DNA from 3 places in the Pseudomonas sp. BW7P1 genome. Region 1 is predicted to be linked to each of the others. Evidence: predicted binding sites of a transcription regulator. Region 1 holds the regulator's gene; each other region holds the start of a gene.
What was found. Region 1 encodes sigma-54, which starts transcription at its own class of promoters, with help from an activator protein. Its sites were predicted from a motif close to ANTGGCATNNANNTTGCTNT; they were not measured.
Positions count from the first base shown of each region.

Region 2: a site for sigma-54 is predicted at 2,436-2,455, ahead of NWV16_RS09760 (CmpA/NrtA family ABC transporter substrate-binding protein). Genes of this name have one in related genera too.
Region 3: a site for sigma-54 is predicted at 3,310-3,329, ahead of glnA (glutamate--ammonia ligase). Genes of this name have one in related genera too.

Region 1 is NZ_CP103374.1:1,193,629-1,200,903, forward strand. Features, by position in the region: gene pmbA (metalloprotease PmbA) at 1-926, shown strand, start outside; gene NWV16_RS05200 (HPr family phosphocarrier protein) at 1,024-1,299, opposite strand; gene rapZ (RNase adapter RapZ) at 1,319-2,176, opposite strand; gene ptsN (PTS IIA-like nitrogen regulatory protein PtsN) at 2,179-2,643, opposite strand; gene hpf (ribosome hibernation-promoting factor, HPF/YfiA family) at 2,655-2,963, opposite strand; gene NWV16_RS05220 (RNA polymerase factor sigma-54) at 3,037-4,530, opposite strand; gene lptB (LPS export ABC transporter ATP-binding protein) at 4,716-5,441, opposite strand; gene lptA (lipopolysaccharide transport periplasmic protein LptA) at 5,441-5,986, opposite strand; gene lptC (LPS export ABC transporter periplasmic protein LptC) at 5,973-6,545, opposite strand; gene NWV16_RS05240 (KdsC family phosphatase) at 6,554-7,078, opposite strand; gene NWV16_RS05245 (KpsF/GutQ family sugar-phosphate isomerase) at 7,079-7,275, opposite strand, start outside.
Region 2 is NZ_CP103374.1:2,133,432-2,140,706, reverse strand. Features, by position in the region: gene rlmKL (bifunctional 23S rRNA (guanine(2069)-N(7))-methyltransferase RlmK/23S rRNA (guanine(2445)-N(2))-methyltransferase RlmL) at 1-442, opposite strand, end outside; gene rmf (ribosome modulation factor) at 973-1,188, shown strand; gene NWV16_RS09765 (quinone-dependent dihydroorotate dehydrogenase) at 1,328-2,347, opposite strand; gene NWV16_RS09760 (CmpA/NrtA family ABC transporter substrate-binding protein) at 2,569-3,780, shown strand; gene NWV16_RS09755 (ANTAR domain-containing response regulator) at 3,796-4,371, shown strand; gene NWV16_RS09750 (nitrate/nitrite transporter) at 4,731-5,942, shown strand; gene NWV16_RS09745 (bifunctional protein-serine/threonine kinase/phosphatase) at 5,950-7,275, shown strand, end outside.
Region 3 is NZ_CP103374.1:582,962-590,236, reverse strand. Features, by position in the region: gene typA (translational GTPase TypA) at 1-1,501, opposite strand, end outside; gene thiI (tRNA uracil 4-sulfurtransferase ThiI) at 1,641-3,095, opposite strand; gene glnA (glutamate--ammonia ligase) at 3,423-4,829, shown strand; gene NWV16_RS02665 (cupin domain-containing protein) at 5,011-5,433, shown strand; gene NWV16_RS02660 (DUF4124 domain-containing protein) at 5,459-5,968, shown strand; gene NWV16_RS02655 (DUF4124 domain-containing protein) at 5,965-6,588, shown strand; gene glnL (nitrogen regulation protein NR(II)) at 6,820-7,275, shown strand, end outside.

The DNA.
Region 1 (7,275 bases):
TCTGTGAAGCTGCCGCGTTCGACGCCGATGCACGCATCAAGAACGCCGATGGCACCACGTTGAGCACTCATCAGGGCTGCCGCGTGTATGGCAACAGCCACGGTTTCATCGGCGGGTACGCATCCACCCGGCACAGCCTGAGCTGCGTGATGATCGCCGAGGCCGAGGGCCAGATGCAGCGTGATTACTGGTACGACGTGAATCGCCAGGGCGGTTTGTTGGCTGATCCGGTGAGTATCGGCCAGCGTGCGGCGCAGCGGGCTGCGAGCCGCCTGGGCGCGCGTCCGGTGCCGACCTGCGAAGTGCCAGTGCTGTTTTCCGCTGAACTGGCCGGTGGGTTGTTCGGCAGTTTCCTGTCGGCGGTGTCCGGCGGCAGTCTGTATCGCAAGGCGTCGTTCCTGGAAGGCACGCTGGGGCAGAAGCTGTTTCCGGAGTGGCTGACCATCGATGAGCGTCCGCATCTGATGCGCGCCATGGGCAGCGCCGCCTATGACGGTGACGGCCTGGCGACCTATGCCAAACCGTTTGTCGAAAAAGGTGAATTGGTGTCTTACATCCTCGGCACTTATTCCGGCCGCAAGCTGGGTATGCCGAGCACCGCCAACGCCGGTGGCGTGCACAACCTGTTCGTCACCCATGGGGATGAAGATCAGGCGGCTTTGCTGCGGCGCATGGGGCGTGGGTTATTGGTGACCGAGTTGATGGGGCATGGCCTGAACATGGTTACCGGCGATTACTCCCGCGGCGCAGCCGGTTACTGGGTCGAGAACGGTGAAATCCAGTTCCCGGTGCAGGAAGTGACCATCGCCGGCAACATGCGCGACATGTTCAGGCAGATCGTCGCGGTCGGTAACGATCTGGAACTGCGCAGCAACATTCGCACCGGTTCTGTGTTGATCGAACGGATGACCGTCGCGGGCAGTTAAGCCGCAGTTTGGTACAAAAAAAGGCGCGCCACCCGGTGGGGTGGTGCGCCTTTTTTGTGTCTGCACAATTTCGGGCGGATCTCACCGCAAGGTATTTTCAACTGCCCTCGTCGAAGTAGTTGTTGATCAGGGCGACCAGTGCATCCATGGCTTCCTGTTCCTGATGTCCCTCGGTGCTCAAGTGGATTTTGGTGCCTTTGCCTGCGGCGAGCATCATCATGGCCATGATGCTTTTTCCATCGACCGTGGTGTCGGGCGTGCGGCCCACCCGGATCGTGCAGTCGGGAAACTGACCCGCCACGCCAACGAACTTTGCCGACGCCCGGGCATGCAGGCCCAGCTTGTTGATGATTTCGATTTCACGAGCAGGCATCGCGGTGTGAGTCCTATGGCTAGCTGAGGTCGCGGTGGCGGACCTGGACGTTTTTCAGGGTTTTCTGCAGGGCCTGACCCAGACGTTCGGTCAGGTAGACGGATCGGTGATGCCCGCCGGTGCAGCCAATGGCAATGGTGACGTAGGCACGATTGCTTGCGGCGAAGCGCGGTAACCACTTGAACAGGTAGGCGTAGATGTCCTGAAACATCTCTTCCACTTCCGGCTGCCCAGCCAGATACTCGGCCACCGGCTCGTCGAGACCCGATTGCGCGCGCAGCTCCGGTTTCCAGTACGGATTGGGCAGACAGCGTACATCGAATACCAGATCCGCATCCACCGGCATGCCGCGTTTGAAACCGAACGACTCCACCAGGAACGCCGTGCCGGGTTCCGGCTGGTTCAGCAGTCGCAGCTTGATGGTGTCGCGCAACTGGTAAAGATTGAGATTGGTGGTGTTGACCTTCAGGTCGGCCAGATCGGCGATCGGGCCCAGCAGGGCTGTTTCGTCGTTGATGGCTTCAGCCAGCGAGCGGTTTGCACTGCTCAGCGGGTGACGACGACGGGTTTCCGAGAAACGCTTGAGCAGGGTTTCTTCATCGGCATCCAGATACAGGACGTCGCACTGGATGTGCCGGCTGCGGACTTCCTCGAGCAACTCCGGAAAGCGCGAAAGATGGCTCGGCAGGTTGCGTGCATCGATCGATACCGCGACCAGTGGCTGAGACAGTTCCGTATGAATCAGTGCGCGTTCCGCCAGCTCCGGCAGCAGGCCGGCCGGCAGATTGTCGATGCAGTAGTAACCGTTGTCCTCAAGGACATCCAGTGCGGTGCTCTTGCCCGAGCCGGAACGGCCACTGACGATGATCAAGCGCATGTTTAGTGCCCGTTTTGCTCGTCCAGGACAACCTGATACAAGGCTTCGTTGGTTGTGGCGCGACGCAGTTTCTCGCGTACTTCCTTGCGGTCGAGCATGCTGGCGATCTGACGCAGCAGCTCCAGGTGCGCATCGGTGGCAGCTTCCGGGACCAGCAGCACGAACAGCAGGTCAACCGGCGCGCCATCGATGGCGTCGAAGTCGATAGGCGCTTCCAGGTGCATCAAGGCACTGATGGGCGCTTCACAGCCCTTGAGACGGCAGTGAGGAATGGCGATGCCGTTGCCAAAACCCGTCGAGCCGAGTTTTTCACGGGCAATCAGCGCTTCGAAGACGTCTTGCATCTCCAGATCCGGGACTTCCCGGGCGATCAGGTTGGCAATTTGTTCGAGGGCTTTCTTTTTACTGCCGCCCGGCACGTTCACCAGGGAACGGCCGGGGGTCAGGATGCTTTCAAGTCGGATCATGGGGGTGGGGGTTATCGACCGGTCGCGCCCTGGAGCAGGCTCTGGGTCTTTTCCTTATGCTTTTTGAGTTGTTTATCAAGCTTGTCGGTCAGCGCGTCGATCGCCGCGTACATATCGGTATGTTCCGCGTTGGCGACGACCTCGTTGCCGGGAATATGCAGCGTGGCTTCGATTTTCTGCTTCAGTTTTTCGACGCACATCGTGACTTGCACGTTGGTGATCTTGTCGAAATGTCCCTCAAGCCTCTTGAGCTTTTGCTCAACGTATTCACGGAGAGGTGGGGTAACTTCCAGTTGGTGTCCACTGATGTTGACTTGCATACAGCTTCTCCTTCGTTGCCAGTGCATAAAGCGGCAGGCCGAAGAGCCTGCCACTGGAACGCTGTAACGTGGCTTACATCAACCGCTTGCGTTCGCTCGAAGGCGCGATTCCGAGGGATTCGCGATACTTGGCGACGGTGCGGCGAGCCACCTGAATGCCTTGTGCCTCCAGTAAACCAGCGATCTTGCTGTCGCTCAACGGCTTTTTCTGATTTTCCGCAGCGACCAGTTTCTTGATGATCGCGCGGATCGCCGTGGACGAGCATTCGCCGCCTTCGGAGGTGCTGACGTGGCTGGAGAAAAAGTATTTCAGTTCATAGATGCCCCGGGGGGTATGCATGAATTTTTGCGTGGTCACCCGGGAAATCGTCGACTCGTGCATGCCCACCGCTTCGGCAATGTCATGCAGGACCAGGGGCTTCATGGCTTCGTCGCCATACTCCAGGAAGCCGCGCTGATGTTCGACGATCTGGGTGGCCACTTTCATCAGGGTTTCGTTGCGGCTCTGCAGGCTCTTGATGAACCAGCGGGCTTCCTGCAACTGATTGCGCATGAAGGTGTTGTCGGCGCTGGTGTCGGCTCGACGGACGAAACCGGCGTATTGAGCGTTGACCCGCAGGCGCGGCACCGATTCCTGGTTCAGCTCCACCAGCCAGCGCTCGTTGTCCTTGCGCACGATCACGTCAGGCACCACGTACTCGGCTTCGGTGGATTCGATCTGCGAGCCTGGGCGCGGGTTGAGGCTCTGGACCAACTCGATGACCTGGCGCAGTTCATCTTCCTTGAGCTTCATGCGCCGCATCAACTGGCTGTAGTCGCGGCTGCCGAGCAAGTCGATGTAATCGGTGACCAGGCGTTTGGCTTCATTGAGCCAGGGGGTCTTGGCTGAAAGCTGGCGCAACTGCAGCAAGAGGCACTCGCCCAGGTTGCGGGCGCCGATGCCGGCGGGTTCGAACTGCTGGATGCGATGCAGGACGGCTTCGATCTCGTCCAGTTCGATGTCCAGTTCCGGATCGAACGCATCGAGAATTTCTTCGAGGGTTTCGTCGAGATAGCCCTGATTGTTGATGCAGTCGATCAGGGTCACGGCGATCAGGCGGTCGGTGTCGGACATCGGCGCCAGATTCAGTTGCCACAGCAGGTGGCTTTGCAGGCTTTCGCCGGCGGAGGTGCGGGTGGTGAAATCCCACTCGTCGTCATCGCTGCTGGGCAGGCTGCTGGCGCTGGTCTGGTAGACGTCTTCCCAGGCGGTGTCCACAGGCAATTCGTTGGGGATGCGTTCGTTCCATTCGCCGTCCTCGAGATTGTCGACCGTCGGCGCGGTTTCCTGATAGGAAGGCTCCTGAATCTCGGTATTGGGCTTCTGCTCGGCGCTGTCGGCCAGCGGGTCGGAATTGTCGAAGTCGTCGCCATCTTCCTGGCGTTCGAGCATCGGATTGGATTCCAGAGCCTCCTGGATCTCCTGCTGCAGATCCAGGGTCGACAATTGGAGCAGGCGGATGGCCTGTTGCAGCTGCGGTGTCATCGTCAGCTGCTGGCCCATTCTCAAGACTAGCGATGGTTTCATGGCAGGGGCTTAACACCTTATTCGCCGGCGCTATGCGCCATCCACTACAGGGCGCCGAAGCGCCAAATTCAAGCAAATTATATGCCCGAAACTGTCGTGTTTGCCTAGAGCGCTGTAACAATAAAAGCCTATAAAAATGCGCTTCAACGTTACAGCACCGGACGGCTGGTCGAACGCTGTCGCGCTTAGAGGCGGAACTCGTGACCCAGATACACTTCCTTCACCAGATCGTTGGCAAGGATGGTGGCGGAGTCGCCTTCGGCGATCAGCTGGCCGTCGTTGACGATGTAGGCCGTTTCGCAGATGTCCAGGGTCTCGCGGACGTTGTGGTCGGTGATCAGTACACCGATGCCCTTGGCCTTGAGGTGGTGGATGATCTGCTTGATGTCGCCCACGGAAATCGGGTCGACACCGGCGAACGGTTCGTCGAGCAGGATGAATTTCGGTGCGGTGGCCAGCGCACGGGCGATTTCCACCCGGCGACGCTCACCACCGGACAGGCTCATGCCGAGGTTGTCGCGGATATGGCTGATGTGGAATTCCTGCAGCAGGCTTTCCAGCTCCTTGCGACGACCGGCCTTGTCGAGTTCCTGGCGGGTTTCCAGGATGGCCATGATGTTGTCGGCGACCGACAGTTTGCGGAAGATCGACGCTTCTTGCGGCAGATAGCCGATTCCTGCCTTGGCGCGGCCGTGCATCGGCTGGTGACTGACGTCCAGGTCGTCGATCAGGACGCGGCCCTGATCGGCCTGCACGAGGCCTACGATCATGTAGAAGCAGGTGGTCTTGCCGGCGCCGTTCGGTCCGAGCAGGCCCACGATCTGACCGCTGTCGATCGACAGGCTGACGTCGCGCACGACCTGGCGGCTTTTGTAGGCCTTGGCCAGGTGCTGAGCTTTCAGAGTTGCCATTACTGGGTTTTCTCGTCGGTTTTCTTCTTCGGCTGGATCACCATGTCGATGCGCGGACGGGCTTCGGTGACCTTGGTGCCGGTGGCGCGACCTGCGCTGGCGAGTTTTTTCACCGTGTCATAGACGATCTTCTCGCCTTGAGTGGTGTTGTTGTCCTTGTCGACGACCTTGGCCCTGTCGATCAGTACGACGCGGTTTTGCTGTGCGTGGTACTGGATGGTCTTGCCCCAGCCCTGGACCGGTTTCTTGTCGCCAGCGGTCTGCAGCTGTTCGAAGTAGGCCAGGTTGCCTACCGAAGTCACCACATCGATTTCGCCGGCCGGGTTGCGTGTCAGCGTCACGGTGTCGCCTTTGACGATCATCGAACCCTGGGTGATGATCACCGCGCCTTTATAAGTGGCAACGCCATTCTTGTCGTCCAGCTGGGCATCGTCGGCCTGAATGCGGATCGGCTGCTCCTGATCGTTCGGCAGAGCCCAGGCGCTCACGCTTCCCAGTGCTGCGCCCAGACTGAGCAAAATAGGGAGGGTTTTAACGAGCCTCATACTGTCCTCTTACGTTCGATTGCAGGTGTATCCTGCTTTCCTTCAAATACGCTTTCATTCCCACGCCGGTCGATACACCGCCAGCGCCGTCGATTCTAACGGGTTGCTGGGTCTGCGCATATTGCTGCTGAGGGAACACCGTCATGCGGGTGCTGGTGATCAGGGTGTCGCGGTTCTTTTCGTCGGTACGCTTGATCCGGACCGAGTCGATCAGTTCGACTTCGGTGCCGCCGGAGTTCACTTCGCCACGCTCGCTGGTTACGTGCCACGGGAAATCGGTACCGCGAAACATGTTCAGGTCGGGTCTGGTGACCAGTGTAATGTCGGTCGCCTTGACGTGTTCGGCCTTCTCGGACGTCATTTCGTACTGCACCTTGCCGTCTTCCAGGTACTGCAAGGTGTGGGTATTGGTCGCGTACCAGTCGATCGGGCTTTCTTCTGCCGAGACAGCAGGCTTGTCGAGGAAGCGTTCCGGGCTGATGTTCCAGTAGCCGACTGCGCCGAAAATCGCAGCGATGCAACCGAACAGCAGTATGTTGCGAAACTTTTTGCTAAACATGGTTTGACTCACAAGTACGCGTTGTTGGCCGCATCGAGGCTGCCCTGGGCGCGCAGGATCAGTTCGCAGAATTCACGGGCGGCACCTTCGCCGCCGCGGGCCTGGGTGACGCCGTGGGCATGCTCGCGCACGAAGGCAGCCGCATTGGCCACCGCCATGCCCAGCCCCACCCGGCGAATCACCGGCAGGTCGGGCAGGTCGTCACCCAGGTAGGCGACCTGTTCATAGCTTAGGCCCAGTTGTTCGAGAAGGCCGTCCAGGACGACAAGTTTGTCTTCACGTCCCTGAAACAGGTGCGGGATGCCCAGGTTTTTCGCTCGGCGCTCGACCACCGGAGTCTTGCGACCACTGATGATGGCCGTCTGTACACCGGCGTTCATCAACATCTTGATGCCCTGGCCGTCGAGGGTATTGAAGGTCTTGAACTCGCTGCCGTCTTCCAGGAAGTACAGGCGCCCGTCGGTCAGGACGCCGTCGACATCGAAAACCGCCAGCTTGATGGCTTTGCCGCGTTGCAGCAGATCGGTGCTCATTTACATCACTCCTGCGCGCAACAGATCGGAGAGGTTGAAGGCGCCGATCGGGCGATCGTCCTCGTCCACGACGACCAGTGCGTTGATTCGATGGTCTTCCATGATCTTGAGGGCTTCGGCGGCGAGCATCTCGGCGCGGGCGGTCTTGCCGTGTACGGTCATGACCTGATCGATGGTGGCGCTGTGAATATCGATGC
Region 2 (7,275 bases), 940 kb from region 1:
GATCCAGGCGCAGGTGAATGCGCAGGTCCGGGTTGAGCTTGTCGATGGTCGGACGGTCGCCCTGCGGCGTGCGCAGTTTATCGACGATGGCGTCCTTGACCTTCAAGGCGCCGAAATGGGTGTTGTCGATGCCCGAGCCATGCCCGCTGAACTCAACAGCCAGCGTGCCGTCGGGAAGCATGTGATCCTGCCAGTCGACGTCGAGTACGCCGTGATACAGATCCTCGGCATTTTTCATCGGGAAGCGCTTGAGCACCAGCAACACCCGGTTGGCCAGGCGCGACCAGAGGCACAGACGATAAGCGGCTTCCATGGTCGCCATGCCACGCACGGCGGAGGTGTGCTCACGGGCGTCTTCAAGGCCAAGCCCGACGGCTTCCTCGATGAGCAGGCCTTCAAGGCCTTTGGGACAAGTGAGGAAGAGTTCGAAACGGTCGGACATGGTTTTTCCAGAGCCTTTGGCTGATGAACCGGCAACGCATTGCCGATCCGGTTTTCAATCAGGCGCTTTTCGACAAGAGCGCCCGCGTGGCACGAAGGTGTGCCGTTCCATCCCCGCTGCTCGGGTTAAAAGAGCTTAGATGCCGGGACAGATAAAAAAGTTGATGCAACAAAATGATTCAGGACAACCCTTCGTCGAATAGTACCCAAGCGTAAACGTGGGTCATTCGCACTAAAGGATTAACCCCGTCATGCAGCGCAGGGCCGATCATACCGGGGTTGGGTGAATAAACGGTCATGAAACCTGACGTTACTTATCGCCATAGCACCCTTTTCGTTACGTCCTTATGACAAAACGGTCATTCCCTCGATGTGACTCATTGGTTAGAACTGGACACAGGTTGACGTCGCAACGGCGTCAACACCTTGGCTCGCCACGCCGGCAGCGAGCCGCCAACGGCAGAGTTTTTCTGCCAGACCTCGATTGAGGTCAACGCGACAAAAACAGTCAACAAGTGAGGGAAACACCCTATGAGAAGACTTAAGCGTGATCCGTTGGAAAGAGCATTTTTGCGCGGGTATCAATATGGCGTTGGTGGCAAGTCCCGTGAGCTTTGCCCATTTACTCTACCGTCGGTACGTCAAGCCTGGATCAACGGCTGGCGAGAAGGACGCGGCGACAACTGGGACGGTATGACCGGCACTGCGGGAATCCACAGACTCAACGAACTTCACGCCGTCGGCTGACACAGGGCATTTATTCCGACACGACAATCTGATTTCGCAACACCCATGATCACCATGCACGTCCTTCCCGGACGGCGGGCTACGGCCCAGGGGCTCCTTCGAGGAGCCCTTTTTTTGCCTGTCCTGTCATATCCCGAGATCAGCGCCTGGCGGCAATGGCATCCACGGATTCGCGAATCAGCGCCGGGCCCTTGTAGATGAAGCCGGAGTAGATCTGCACGAGGCTCGCGCCGGCAGCGATCTTCTCGGCCGCATGCTTGCCCTCGGTGATACCGCCCGCCGCGATGATCGGCAACTGGCCACCCAGTTCGGACGCCAGCACCTTCACGGTGTGGGTGCTCTTCTCACGCACCGGCGCTCCGGACAGACCACCCGCCTCGTCGCCATGCTCCATCCCTTCGACGCCCACACGGCCAAGGGTGGTGTTGGTGGCGATCACCGCGTCCATCCCGGTTTCGATCAGCGCTTGCGCGACTTGCGCGGTTTCTTCATCGGTCATGTCCGGCGCGATCTTGATCGCCAGTGGTACATGCTTGCCGTGGCGCAGGGCCAATTCGGCGCGGCGTGTGGCCAGATCCGCCAGCAATTGCTTGAGCGAGTCACCGAATTGCAGGCTGCGCAGGCCCGGGGTGTTCGGCGAACTGACATTGACCGTGACGTAACTGGCGTGGGCGTAGACCTTGTCCAGGCAGATCAGGTAATCGTCCACCGCACGCTCGACCGGGGTGTCGAAGTTCTTGCCGATATTGATCCCCAGCACGCCCTTGTACTTTGCCGCAGCCACCCGCGCCAGCAGGTTATCCACACCGAGGTTGTTGAAACCCATGCGGTTGATGATCGCCTCCGCTTCCGGCAGGCGGAAAATCCGGGGTTTAGGGTTGCCCGGCTGCGGGCGCGGGGTCACGGTACCGATTTCGACAAAACCGAACCCCAGCTGCGAGAAACCATCGATGGCCGCGCCATTCTTGTCCAGACCGGCCGCCAGTCCCACCGGGTTCGGGAACTGCAGACCCATGACGTTCACCGGCAGCGAAGCCGGCGCCTTGCACAGCAAGCCGTTGAGACCCAAACGCCCGCCCGCGCCGATCAGATCCAGCGACAGATCGTGGGAGGTTTCCGGGGAAAGTTTGAACAACAGCTGACGGGCCAGGGTGTACATGGGCGGCTATGACTCGGGCGGCGAAAAGAGGCGGCGATTATAGCCGGGCATCGCCCTGCCGTGCGAGGCGCATGCGCAAATCCGCTGCGCTGGCATATGCCTTGCACCTGCTCCCGCATCAGCCCGCAGGCCAATGACGGCAGGCGGGCAAGGACAATGGCGTCGTCACCGGAATTTGCCTCGACAAAGTCCGGGGCGACGTTTTTTTTGAGGGTGGCTTCATGACTCAAACCTCCATCGGGCCACTGGCCTGGGTCAACGGCAGCGATGCCCCGGAAAAAAGCGCGATCAATCTGGGTTTCATGGCCCTGAGCGACTGCGCTTCGGTGGTGGTCGCCGCCACGCAGGGCTTTGCCCAGCCTTACGGCCTGACCCTGAATCTCAAGCGCCAGAGCTCATGGGCCAACCTGCGGGACAACCTGGTCAGCGGCGAACTCGATGCCGCCCATAGCCTCTACGGCCTGATCTACGCAGTGCACCTGGGAATCGGCGGGGTTGCGTCCACCGACATGGCGGTGCTGATGGGTCTGAACCAGAACGGCCAGAGCCTCAATCTGTCCCACGATTTGCAGAGCCTGGGCGTGACCGGTCCTGAGGCGCTGGACCGCCACGTGCACCAAACCCGCGCAAGGCTGACCTTCGCCCAGACCTTCCCCACCGGCACCCATGCCATGTGGCTTTATTACTGGCTCGCAAGCCAGGGCATTCATCCGTTGCAGGATGTCGACAGCGTGGTGGTGCCGCCGCCGCAAATGGTCACGCACCTGCAGGCCGGCCGCATCGACGGTTTTTGCGTCGGCGAGCCGTGGGCCGCCAGCGCCGTGCAGCAGGATCTCGGTTTCACCCTGGCGACCAGCCAGACCATCTGGCCCGACCATCCGGAAAAAGTCCTCGGCTGCACCCGCGCCTTCGTCGAGCAATACCCCAACACGGCCCGGGCGCTGGTGATGGCGATCCTCGAAGCCAGCCGTTTCATCGAAGAAAGCCCGGAAAACCGCCGCAGCACCGCGCACCTGCTCAGCGCCGCCGAGTACCTCGACGCCCCGGTGTCCTGCATCGAACCGCGTTTTCTCGGCGCCTACGACGACGGTCTGGGCAACCGCTGGCAAGACCCGCACGCCCTGCGTTTTCACGGCGATGGTGCGGTGAATCTGCCGTACCTGTCGGACGGCATGTGGTTCATGACCCAGTTTCGCCGCTGGGGTTTGCTGCGTGACGACCCGGATTACCTCGCCGTCGCCCGTCAGGTGCAACAGCTGACGCTGTACCGCGACGCCGCCAGCGCAGTCGGTGTGCAAGTCGGCACCGAGGACATGCGCAGCAGCCAGTTGATCGACGGCAAGGTCTGGGACGGCAGCGACCCGGCTGCCTATGCCCGAAGCTTTAAATTGCATGCATTGAGCGACCTCACTCCCCTTCTCGCCCACCGCTGACAGGAGACCGCGAACATGCTGCGCATTCTGCTGATCAACGACACGGCGAAAAAAGTCGGCCGCCTGAAAGCTGCGCTGACCGAGGCCGGTTTCGAGGTCATCGACGAGTCCGGCCTGACCATCGATCTGCCGGCGCGCGTCGAAACGGTGCGCCCGGACGTGATCCTGATCGATACCGAGTCACCGGGCCGCGATGTGATGGAGCAAGTGGTACTGGTCAGCCGTGACCAGCCACGGCCGATCGTGATGTTCACCGACGAGCACGACCCCGGCGTGATGCGTCAGGCGATCAAGTCCGGGGTCAGTGCCTACATCGTCGAAGGCATCCACGCACAACGCCTGCAGCCGATTCTCGACGTGGCCATGGCCCGCTTCGAAAGCGACCAGGCCCTGCGTGCCCAGCTTCAAGCTCGCGACCAGCAACTGGCCGAGCGCAAGCGCATCGAACTGGCCAAGGGTCTGTTGATGAAAATGAAGGACTGCAACGAAGAAGAGGCTTACACCCTGATGCGCCGCCAGGCCATGAGCCGTCAGCAGAAACTGATCCAGGTCGCGGAGCAGATCATTGCCATGAGCGAGTTGTTTGGCTGAGGTTTCGTGGAGCCTGTAAAGGCCCCATCGCTGGCAAGCCAGCTCCCACAGGTTTCCCTGTCGTACACAGTGTCTGTGATTAATGCGGAACCTGTGGGAGCGGGCTTGCCCGCGATTGGCCGCCACTCGGTCGAGCACTGTTGGCACAAATCTCGCTAAGTATTCTGCACAGGTAACCAACGGCGGTTGCCCCACCCACGACAAAGACGTCGCTCACCTCCTTCGCCCCTTTCGGCGATCCGGGTAGCGGCGTTTTTGCGTTTTGGCCCCATTGACCGGGGCCGGTGGTGCGGCCGTGGCGGCGCCCCACTGTGCTGGTTCTGACTCCTTCTCGAGATTCTCTACCGCTGAGGTGCGCGATGAATAAAAGCTTCTGGAAATCCGGCCACACCCCGACCCTGTTCGCGGCCTTCCTGTATTTCGACCTGAGCTTCATGGTCTGGTATCTGCTCGGCCCGTTGGCGGTGCAGATTGCCGCCGACTTGCACCTGACCACTCAACAGCGCGGACTCGTGGTAGCCACGCCGATTCTGGCCGGGGCCGTGTTGCGCTTTGCGATGGGCATGCTCGCCGATCGCCTGTCGCCGAAAACCGCCGGGCTGATTGGCCAGGTGACCGTGATATGTGCGCTGTTCGGTGCGTGGAAACTCGGCATCCACAGTTACGAACAAGCCTTGTTGCTCGGTCTGTTCCTCGGCATGGCCGGCGCCTCGTTCGCCGTGGCCCTGCCGCTGGCCTCGCAGTGGTATCCGCCCGAACATCAGGGCAAGGCGATGGGCATCGCCGGGGCCGGCAACTCCGGGACCGTGTTCGCGGCGCTGATCGCCCCGGTACTGGCGGCGGCGTTCGGCTGGAGCAATGTGTTCGGTTTCGCCCTGATTCCGCTGATCCTGACCCTGGTGCTGTTTGCCTGGCTGGCGAAAAACGCGCCGGAGCGACCAAAAGCCAAAGCCATGGCCGACTACTTCAAGGCCCTGGGCGACCGTGACAGTTGGTGGTTCATGTTTTTCTACAGCGTCACCTTCGGCGGCTTCATCGGCCTGGCCAGCGCCCTGCCCGGCTACTTCAACGACCAATACGGCTTGAGCCCGGTCACCGCCGGTTACTACACCGCTGCTTGCGTGTTCGGCGGCAGCCTGATGCGCCCGCTGGGCGGCGCGCTGGCCGACCGTTTCGGCGGGATTCGCACCTTGCTGGCGATGTACACGGTGGCGGCGGTCTGCATCGCGGCCGTCGGCTTCAACCTGCCAAGTTCCTACGCGGCGCTGGCGCTGTTCGTCTGCACCATGCTCGGTCTCGGCGCAGGTAATGGCGCGGTGTTCCAACTGGTGCCACAGCGTTTTCGCCGCGAGATCGGCGTGATGACCGGGCTGATCGGCATGGCCGGCGGCATCGGCGGTTTTGCCCTCGCCGCCGGTATGGGCGCGATCAAACAGAGCACCGGCAGCTATCAACTGGCACTTTGGTTGTTTGCCAGCCTTGGCGTGTTGGCATGGTTCGGCCTGCACGGGGTCAAACGTCGCTGGAGAACCACCTGGGGTTCGGCGGCCGTGACGGCTGCCCGGGTCTGAGGCTCGAATGGCCCTGCAACTGAGCTTCGCCGAAGCCAGCGCCACCGGACCGCGCGCGGAGAATCAGGACGCCCTGCGCCTGGTCACGCCAGCCCCGGCGCTGGTCGCCAGCAAAGGGTTTCTGTTTGCCATCGCCGACGGCGTCAGCCAGTGCGCCGATGGCGGTCTGGCTGCGCGCTCGACCCTGCAGGCGCTGGCGCTGGACTATTACGCCACCCCGCAGACCTGGAGCGTGGCCCAGGCGCTGGATCGCCTGCTGCTCGCGCAAAACCGCTGGTTGCAGGCCAATGGCGGCGGCCAGCCGTTGCTCACCACCGTCAGCGCGCTGGTCCTGCGCGGGAGGCGCTTCACACTGGCGCATGTGGGGGATTGTCGGGTTTATCGCTGGCACGCCGACACCCTGCAGCGGATCACCGAGGATCATGTCTGGGAACAGCCGGGCATGCAGCACGTGCTCAAGCGTGCACTGGGCCTGGATCAGCATCTGGTGCTGGATTTTCTCGACGGCGAGCTGCGTGAGGGCGAAAGCTTCGTGCTGCTCAGCGACGGTGTCTGGGCCGTGCTTGGCGACACGGCCATCGCCGGAATCCTGCGTGATCAACCGGACCTGCACAGTGCGGCACAAACGCTGGTCTACGCCGCGCATCTGGCCGGCAGCCAGGACAATGCCAGCGCCTTGCTGGTGCGGGTGGATGCCGTGGGGGAAGCGAGCATCGGCGATGCGCTGATCCAGTTGCAGCAATGGCCGCTGCCCCCGACGCTCAAACCGGGTCAGAGCTTCGAAGGCTGGCTGGTGCAAGGCGTCGTTGGTCAGAGCCAACAATCGTTGCTGTATCGCGTCCTCGATGGCCAAGGCCAGGCGTGGCTGTTGAAGACCTTGCCCACACGGCTGGCGGACGATGCCCACGCAGGCCAGGCCTTGCTGGCGGAGGAATGGTTTCTCAAACGCGTGGCCGGGCGACATTTCCCTGAAGTCCATGGCGCCAGTCAGCGTCAGCATTTGTACTACGTGATGCGTGAATATTCGGGGACCACCCTGGCGCGACTGTTCGAACAAAGCGGCCCGATGCCGCTGACTCAGTGGCAGGACGTGGCCGAACACCTGTTGCGGGCCGTCGGCCTGCTGCATCGGCGGCAGATTCTGCACCGCGACATCAAACCGGAAAACCTGCTGCTGGGGGACGACGCCGAGTTGCGCCTGCTGGATTTCGGTCTGGCGTATTGCCCAGGCCTTTCGCAAGACACGCCATCGACGCTGCCGGGAACCCCGAGTTATATCGCCCCGGAGTCTTTTCGGGGCGATGCACCCGAGGCTCGTCAGGATCTGTATGCG
Region 3 (7,275 bases), 610 kb from region 1:
GGGAGTAGGTCAGCGCCTTGCCGGTTTCAACCGATACCAGAACACCGTTCTGACGGCCGGACATGTGGCCGGACTTCATGGTGTCGTAACGATCGAAGATCGAGGTCAGGATGCCTGCGCCGTTGGTCAGAGTCAGGAACTGGTTACGGAAACCGATCAGACCGCGAGCCGGGATGTTGTACTCCAGGCGCACACGGCCCTTGCCATCCGGGGACATGTTGGTCAGGTCGCCTTTACGCAGACCCATCTCTTCCATGACCTTGCCCTGGGATTCTTCAGGGATGTCGATGGTCACGTTTTCGAACGGTTCCTGCTTCACGCCGCCCACTTCGCGGATGATCACTTCAGGACGGCCCACAGCCATCTCGAAGCCTTCGCGACGCATGGTTTCGATCAGTACCGACAGGTGCAGCTCACCACGACCGGATACCTTGAACTTGTCGGCGGAGTCGCCTTCTTCGACTTTCAGGGCAACGTTGTACAGCAGCTCTTTGTCCAGACGTTCCTTGATGTTGCGGGAAGTCACGAACTTGCCTTCTTTACCGCAGAACGGCGAGTCGTTGACCTGGAAGGTCATGGAAACGGTCGGCTCGTCGACGGTCAACGGCTTCATCGCTTCGACAGTGTTCATGTCGCACAGGGTGTCGGAGATGAACAGCTCGTCGAAACCGCTGATGCAGACGATGTCGCCGGCCTGGGCTTCTTCGACGTCAACGCGGTGCAGACCGTGGTGACCCATCAGCTTCAGGATACGACCGTTGCGGCGCTTGCCTTCGGTGTCGATGGCGACGACCGGAGTGTTCGGCTTGATGCGACCACGGGCGATACGGCCAACACCGATCACACCCAGGAAGCTGTTGTAGTCCAGTGCGGAGATCTGCATCTGGAACGGACCGTCACGGTCAACGGCCGGCGCTGGAACGTTGTCGATGATCGACTGGTACAGCGGGGTCATGTCTTCGGCCATGTCGGTGTGGTCCAGACCGGCGATGCCGTTCAGGGCCGAGGCGTAGACGACTTTGAAGTCCAGCTGTTCGTCGGTGGCACCCAGGTTGTCGAACAGGTCGAAGATCTGGTCCAGAACCCAGTCAGGACGCGCGCCCGGACGGTCGACCTTGTTGATCACGACGATCGGCTTCAGACCGGCTTCGAACGCCTTCTTGGTCACGAAACGGGTTTGCGGCATAGGGCCGTCCTGGGCGTCGACCAGCAGCAGCACGGAGTCGACCATGGACATGACGCGCTCTACTTCGCCGCCGAAGTCGGCGTGGCCCGGGGTGTCCACGATGTTGATGTGGTAGCCGTTCCAGTTGATGGCGGTGTTTTTCGCCAGAATGGTAATGCCGCGCTCTTTTTCCTGGTCGTTGGAGTCCATCACGCGCTCGTCGTTGAGCTCGTTGCGCTCCAGGGTGCCGGATTGACGCAGGAGTTTGTCTACCAGGGTGGTTTTACCGTGGTCAACGTGGGCAATGATGGCGATGTTACGTAGATTTTCGATCACTTGTGTATCTCGATCAGAGGATTCGGTTTGCTGACAAGTCATGGCAGCGATTGGCAGTAGTGTCCGGCATGGCCGTTACAGCTTGACGGCAGTGTCGGGGGGCCGGTGACGCAGGCCACAGGCAAACAGCCCCGGGCACTTAGCTCGGTCGATAAACGCGCACATTGGCATGCCCCTCACTGAGCAGATGATGGGCATGCAGGCGACTCATCACGCCTTTGTCGCAATACAGCAGGTACTGGCGAGTCGGATCCAGTTCCTTGAAACGAGCGTTCACTGCGTAGAACGGCATCGTCTGTACCTCTATGCCGGCGAGTTCCAGCGGATCATCCTCGGCAGCATCCGGGTGACGGATGTCGATGACGATCTGACCGGCCAGCGCCTCGCTGACTTCTTCGATTTGCAAATCCTGGCCCAATTCGTCGATCACCCGATCGATCGGCACCAGTCTGGCGTTTGCGAGCGCACGCTCGAGCACCGCCATATCGAATTCCTGCTCTTCGTGCTCGACCCGGCCACGCTTGGCGGCGGTCTTCGGGTTGACCGAGATGACGCCGCAGTACTCCGGCATGTGCCGGGCGAAGTCACCGGTACCAATCCGGTCGGCCGTGTCGATGATGTCCTGCTTGTGGGCGACGATCAGCGGACGCAGGACCAGCTTGTCCGTGACGCAATCGATGACCGACAGGTTCGGCAACGTCTGGCTCGACACCTGGGAAATCGCTTCACCGGTGACCAGCGCATCAATGTGCAGGCGTTCGGCAATGCTCGACGCTGCGCGCAACATCATACGCTTCAATACGACGCCCATATGACTGTCGTCGACCTTGCCGAGAATTTCGCCCAGCACTTCTTCGAACGGGACACTGACAAATAGCACGCGTTGCGAGCTGCCGTACTTCTTCCAGATGAAATGCGCGACTTCCATCACGCCCAGCTCGTGGGCACGACCGCCCAGATTGAAGAAGCAGAAGTGCGTCATCAGGCCGCGGCGCAGGATCTGGTACGCAGCAACCGTCGAGTCAAAGCCGCCGGACATCAATACCAGCGTCTGCTCCAGCGCACCGAGCGGGTAGCCGCCGATGCCATTGTGCTGGCTGTGGATCACGAACAACCGTTTGTCGCGAACTTCGATACGGACTTCGATTTCCGGCGCTTTCAGGTCGATCCCGGCGGCTCCGCATTCACGGCGCAGCTTGCTGCCGACGTATTTTTCGACATCCATCGAGCTGAACGAATGCTTGCCCGCACGCTTGCAGCGCACCGAGAAAATCTTCCCGGCCAGCAAGTCACCGAAGTGCTGCTTGCACTTTTCGGTGATGTCGTCGAAGTCACCTAGCGGGTACTCGTCGATCTGCAGAAAGTGCGCGATGCCCGGCATGCAGGTCAGGCGCTCACCCATTTCTTTCAGGGCCCTGGGATCGGTGACGCGGGTTTCCAGCTCGAGATTGTCCCATACGCCGTTCACCACCACGGCCGGATCCAGGTCACGGAGCACGGTGCGAATGTTCTTGGCCAGCTGGCGGATGAACTTCGTCCGGACAGGTCGGCTTTTGATGGTGATCTCGGGGAAGACTTTAACGATTAGTTTCATGAAAACAGCGCGCGCTGGGCCAGCCGAAAAAGGGGGGCGCGGATTATAGCGGAAATTGCTCAAGGTTTAACCAGTTAATGTGCAGAAGGTTTTTCATGCACCAAAACAGGTCATTTTCGAATCAAGGCGCTACATTAAAGGGCGAGATTTTTACCGTTTGTGCATTTTGCACCCTTATAAGCGTGAATTTGGGGCAGAAAACCCATGCTGGGGCACTGGCATGCAATTTGCTCCCTTGTGAGGCAGGTTGCCTTGGCAGATATTCGCGCCGGCATCACCAACATTTAAGGGCATCCACTACCAGCCCTAAGCCACCCGGAGGACACTATGTCGAAGTCGGTTCAACTCATCAAAGATCATGACGTCAAGTGGATTGATCTGCGCTTCACGGACACCAAAGGCACTCAGCACCACGTGACCATGCCGGCTCGCGATGCGCTGGAAGACGACTTCTTCGAAGCGGGCAAGATGTTCGACGGTTCCTCCATCTCTGGCTGGAAAGGCATCGAAGCCTCCGACATGATCCTGATGCCGGACGACGAAACCGCCGTTCTGGACCCGTTCACCGAAGAACCGACCCTGATCCTGGTGTGCGACATCATCGAGCCTTCGACCATGCAGGGCTACGACCGCGACCCACGCGCCATCGCCCGTCGCGCCGAGGAATACCTGAAGACCACCGGTATCGGTGACACCGTATTCGCCGGTCCCGAGCCTGAGTTCTTCATCTTCGACGAAGTGAAGTTCAAGTCCGACATCTCCGGCTCGATGTTCAAGATCTACTCCGAGCAAGGCTCGTGGATGTCCGACCAGGACGTGGAAGGCGGCAACAAGGGCCACCGTCCAGGTATCAAGGGCGGCTACTTCCCGGTTCCGCCGTTCGACCACGACCACGAAATCCGTACCGCCATGTGCAACGCACTGGAAGAGATGGGTCAGACCGTTGAAGTTCACCACCACGAAGTGGCAACCGCCGGTCAAAACGAAATTGGTGTCAAGTTCAACACCCTGGTGAAGAAAGCTGACGAAGTTCAGACTCTGAAATACGTTGTACACAACGTGGCCGATGCCTACGGCCGCACTGCGACCTTCATGCCGAAGCCACTGTACGGTGACAACGGTTCGGGTATGCACGTGCACATGTCCATCGCCAAAGACGGCAAGAACACCTTCGCTGGCGAAGGCTATGCCGGTCTGTCCGAAACCGCCCTGTACTTCATCGGCGGCATCATCAAGCACGGTAAGGCCCTGAACGGCTTCACCAACCCGGCCACCAACTCCTACAAGCGTCTGGTGCCAGGTTTCGAAGCTCCGGTGATGCTGGCCTACTCGGCTCGCAACCGTTCCGCCTCGATCCGTATTCCTTACGTCAACAGCCCGCGCGGCCGTCGTATCGAAGCACGTTTCCCGGATCCGGCCGCCAACCCGTACCTGGCTTTCGCAGCGCTGCTGATGGCCGGTCTGGACGGCATCCAGAACAAGATCCACCCAGGCGACGCAGCAGACAAAAACCTGTACGACCTGCCGCCTGAAGAGGCGAAAGAGATTCCGCAGGTTTGCGGCAGCCTGAAAGAAGCCCTGGAAGAGCTGGACAAGGGCCGTGCGTTCCTGACCAAGGGCGGCGTGTTCTCCGATGACTTCATCGATGCCTACATCGCGCTGAAATCCGAAGAAGAAATCAAGGTCCGCACCTTCGTACACCCACTGGAATATGAGCTGTACTACAGCTGCTGATCCGGTAGCGCTGCGCTACGCAGCGTGACAAAAGAGAGGCCTCCTTCGGGAGGCCTTTTTTTTGGAAATTTCCGACAACTTTCATCCAGATATCCGAAAGCAACTGAAGCATCGTCCGGCATCAACCCCTTTGAGCGACCCGTAGCCTTTTCCCCCTTACGGCCACTCAAGGAATCAGACGATGAAACAATGCCTTTTCCAGATACTGCTTGCCATTCTGGCGACGCTGTCCATGCAAGGCTGCACCTCCCCCCGGGAACCCGGACAGATAGAGCGCAATCTTTTGCTTGAAAGCCGCACATCGTGGGACGGGACCGCCTACACGAACTACCCCGATGCCGCTCCCCGACTGTCGGTGCTCAAGCTCAACATCCCTGCCAACACGCCGCTCCAATGGCATACCCACCCCATTCCCAACGCCGCCTATATTCTCTCCGGCGAACTGACCATCGAACGCAGGGAAGATGGCCGCCGCAAACGATTCAAACAGGGAGAAGCCGTCGCCGAAATGGTCAACCGCAGTCATCGCGGCATCACTGGAAACGAACCCGTGGAGCTGGTTGTGTTCTATGCTGGCGGCGAGGGCATTCCATTGTCGGAGTGATATCCGCTGCTCACAGGACGTTCGAATGCGGCCACTGCTGATGATTCTGTCGTTGATTTGCGCGTACACCGCCTCCGCGCAGATCTACAAGTACACCGACGCCAACGGCAACACGGTGTACAGCGACCATTCGCCGGATGGCGTGAAAGCGCAGCCGGTTGAGCTGCCGCCACTCAACAGCGTCCAGCCCCAGGCTCCGGGTGCGCCGTCGTCGAACACAGACGGCCGCACACCTGTGCGCAATGCCTACGAAGTGCTGGAGCTGACCGGCCTGCCCACCGAAGAAGCCTTGCGCGCCAACAACGGCACGTTCACCGTCAGCGTGCTGATCAAACCGCGCCTGCAGGCACCTCATCAATTGCGCCTGCTGCTCGACGACGCGCCTTATGGCCAACCGAGCAACGTGCCGATCCTGCAACTGGTGAACGTCGACCGGGGCGAGCATCGGCTGGCGGTGCAGGTGATCGATGGCGCGGCGATCATTCAGCAAAGTCCTGCAGTGGTCTTTACCGTGCAGCGGGTACACAAACCATGACTCGCGGGTTGATCGCTGCATGTCTGGCGTTGCTCGCGTGTGGCGCCTCTGCCGAGGTCTTTACTTATGTCGACGCGCAGGGCAATCGGGTCTACACCGATCAACCGCGTGGCAACGCCAAGCGTGTGCCATTGGCCACCAGCAATCGCATGGCCTCGAACCCGACCGGGGCGGCGCCCGTCACTCCGGTGAAAAAAACCCCGGAACAACCGCTGTTTCGCTACGACATGCTGCGGGTGCTGGTGCCCGAACCGGACGCGACCCTTCGCAGCAGCGCCGGCGAGCTGATCGTCAGTGTCACCAGTGAACCCGGCCTGCAGAAGGGCCATCGCTATCGCCTGCTGCTGGATGGCCAGGCCACCGGCGAACCCGGTCTGAGCCCGGTATTCCCGCTGAGCAATATCGATCGTGGCAGCCATAACCTGTCGGTGGAGATCCTTGACGAACAGGATCGCATCGTCGAGCGCACCGCCAATCAGCCGTTCCACATGCAACGCATTTCGCTGGCGCAAAAACGTCAGGTCAAACCCTGCACGACCGACGACTACGGCGTGCGCCCGGAATGCCCGCTGAAAGACAAACCCGCCGAACCCAAAAATCCCTTCCTGCGTTTCTTCTAACGCCGTTCAGCTTTGCGCACTATATTGGTGCAACAGATTGCACCGTACCCACACAACATCCCATTTTGGTTCGAAAGTACCCGCCAGGGGCGGCCTGTCGCCACGCAAACGAGCGTCAAACGCCTGTTTCAGGGGATGAACGCTTCTTTTCGGAGCCTTGGTTTGGTTTTTGCATTTTCCTCGCACCGGCGCTTCGTTTCTTGCGCACGCCTTGCTCCAAAAGAGGTCCTGATGACCATAAGCGACGCACTCCACCGATTGCTGCTCGACAACCTGACCACCGCCACCATCCTGCTCGACGCCGAATTGCGCCTCGAGTACATGAACCCGGCGGCGGAGATGCTGCTGGCCATCAGCGGACAGCGCAGCCATGGCCAGTTCATCAGCGAGCTGTTCACCGAATCCACCGAAGCGCTCAATTCATTGCGCCAGGCGGTGGAACAGGCGCACCCCTTCACCAAGCGCGAAGCGATGCTCACCGCCCTCACCGGCCAGACCCTGACCGTGGACTACGCGGTGACACCGATCCTCAGCAACGGCGCGACTCTACTGTTGCTGGAAGTTCACCCGCGCGATCGCTTGCTGCGAATCACCAAGGAAGAGGCGCAACTGTCCAAACAGGAAACCAGCAAGATGCTGGTTCGCGGCCTTGCCCACGAGATCAAAAACCCGCTGGGGGGCATCCGT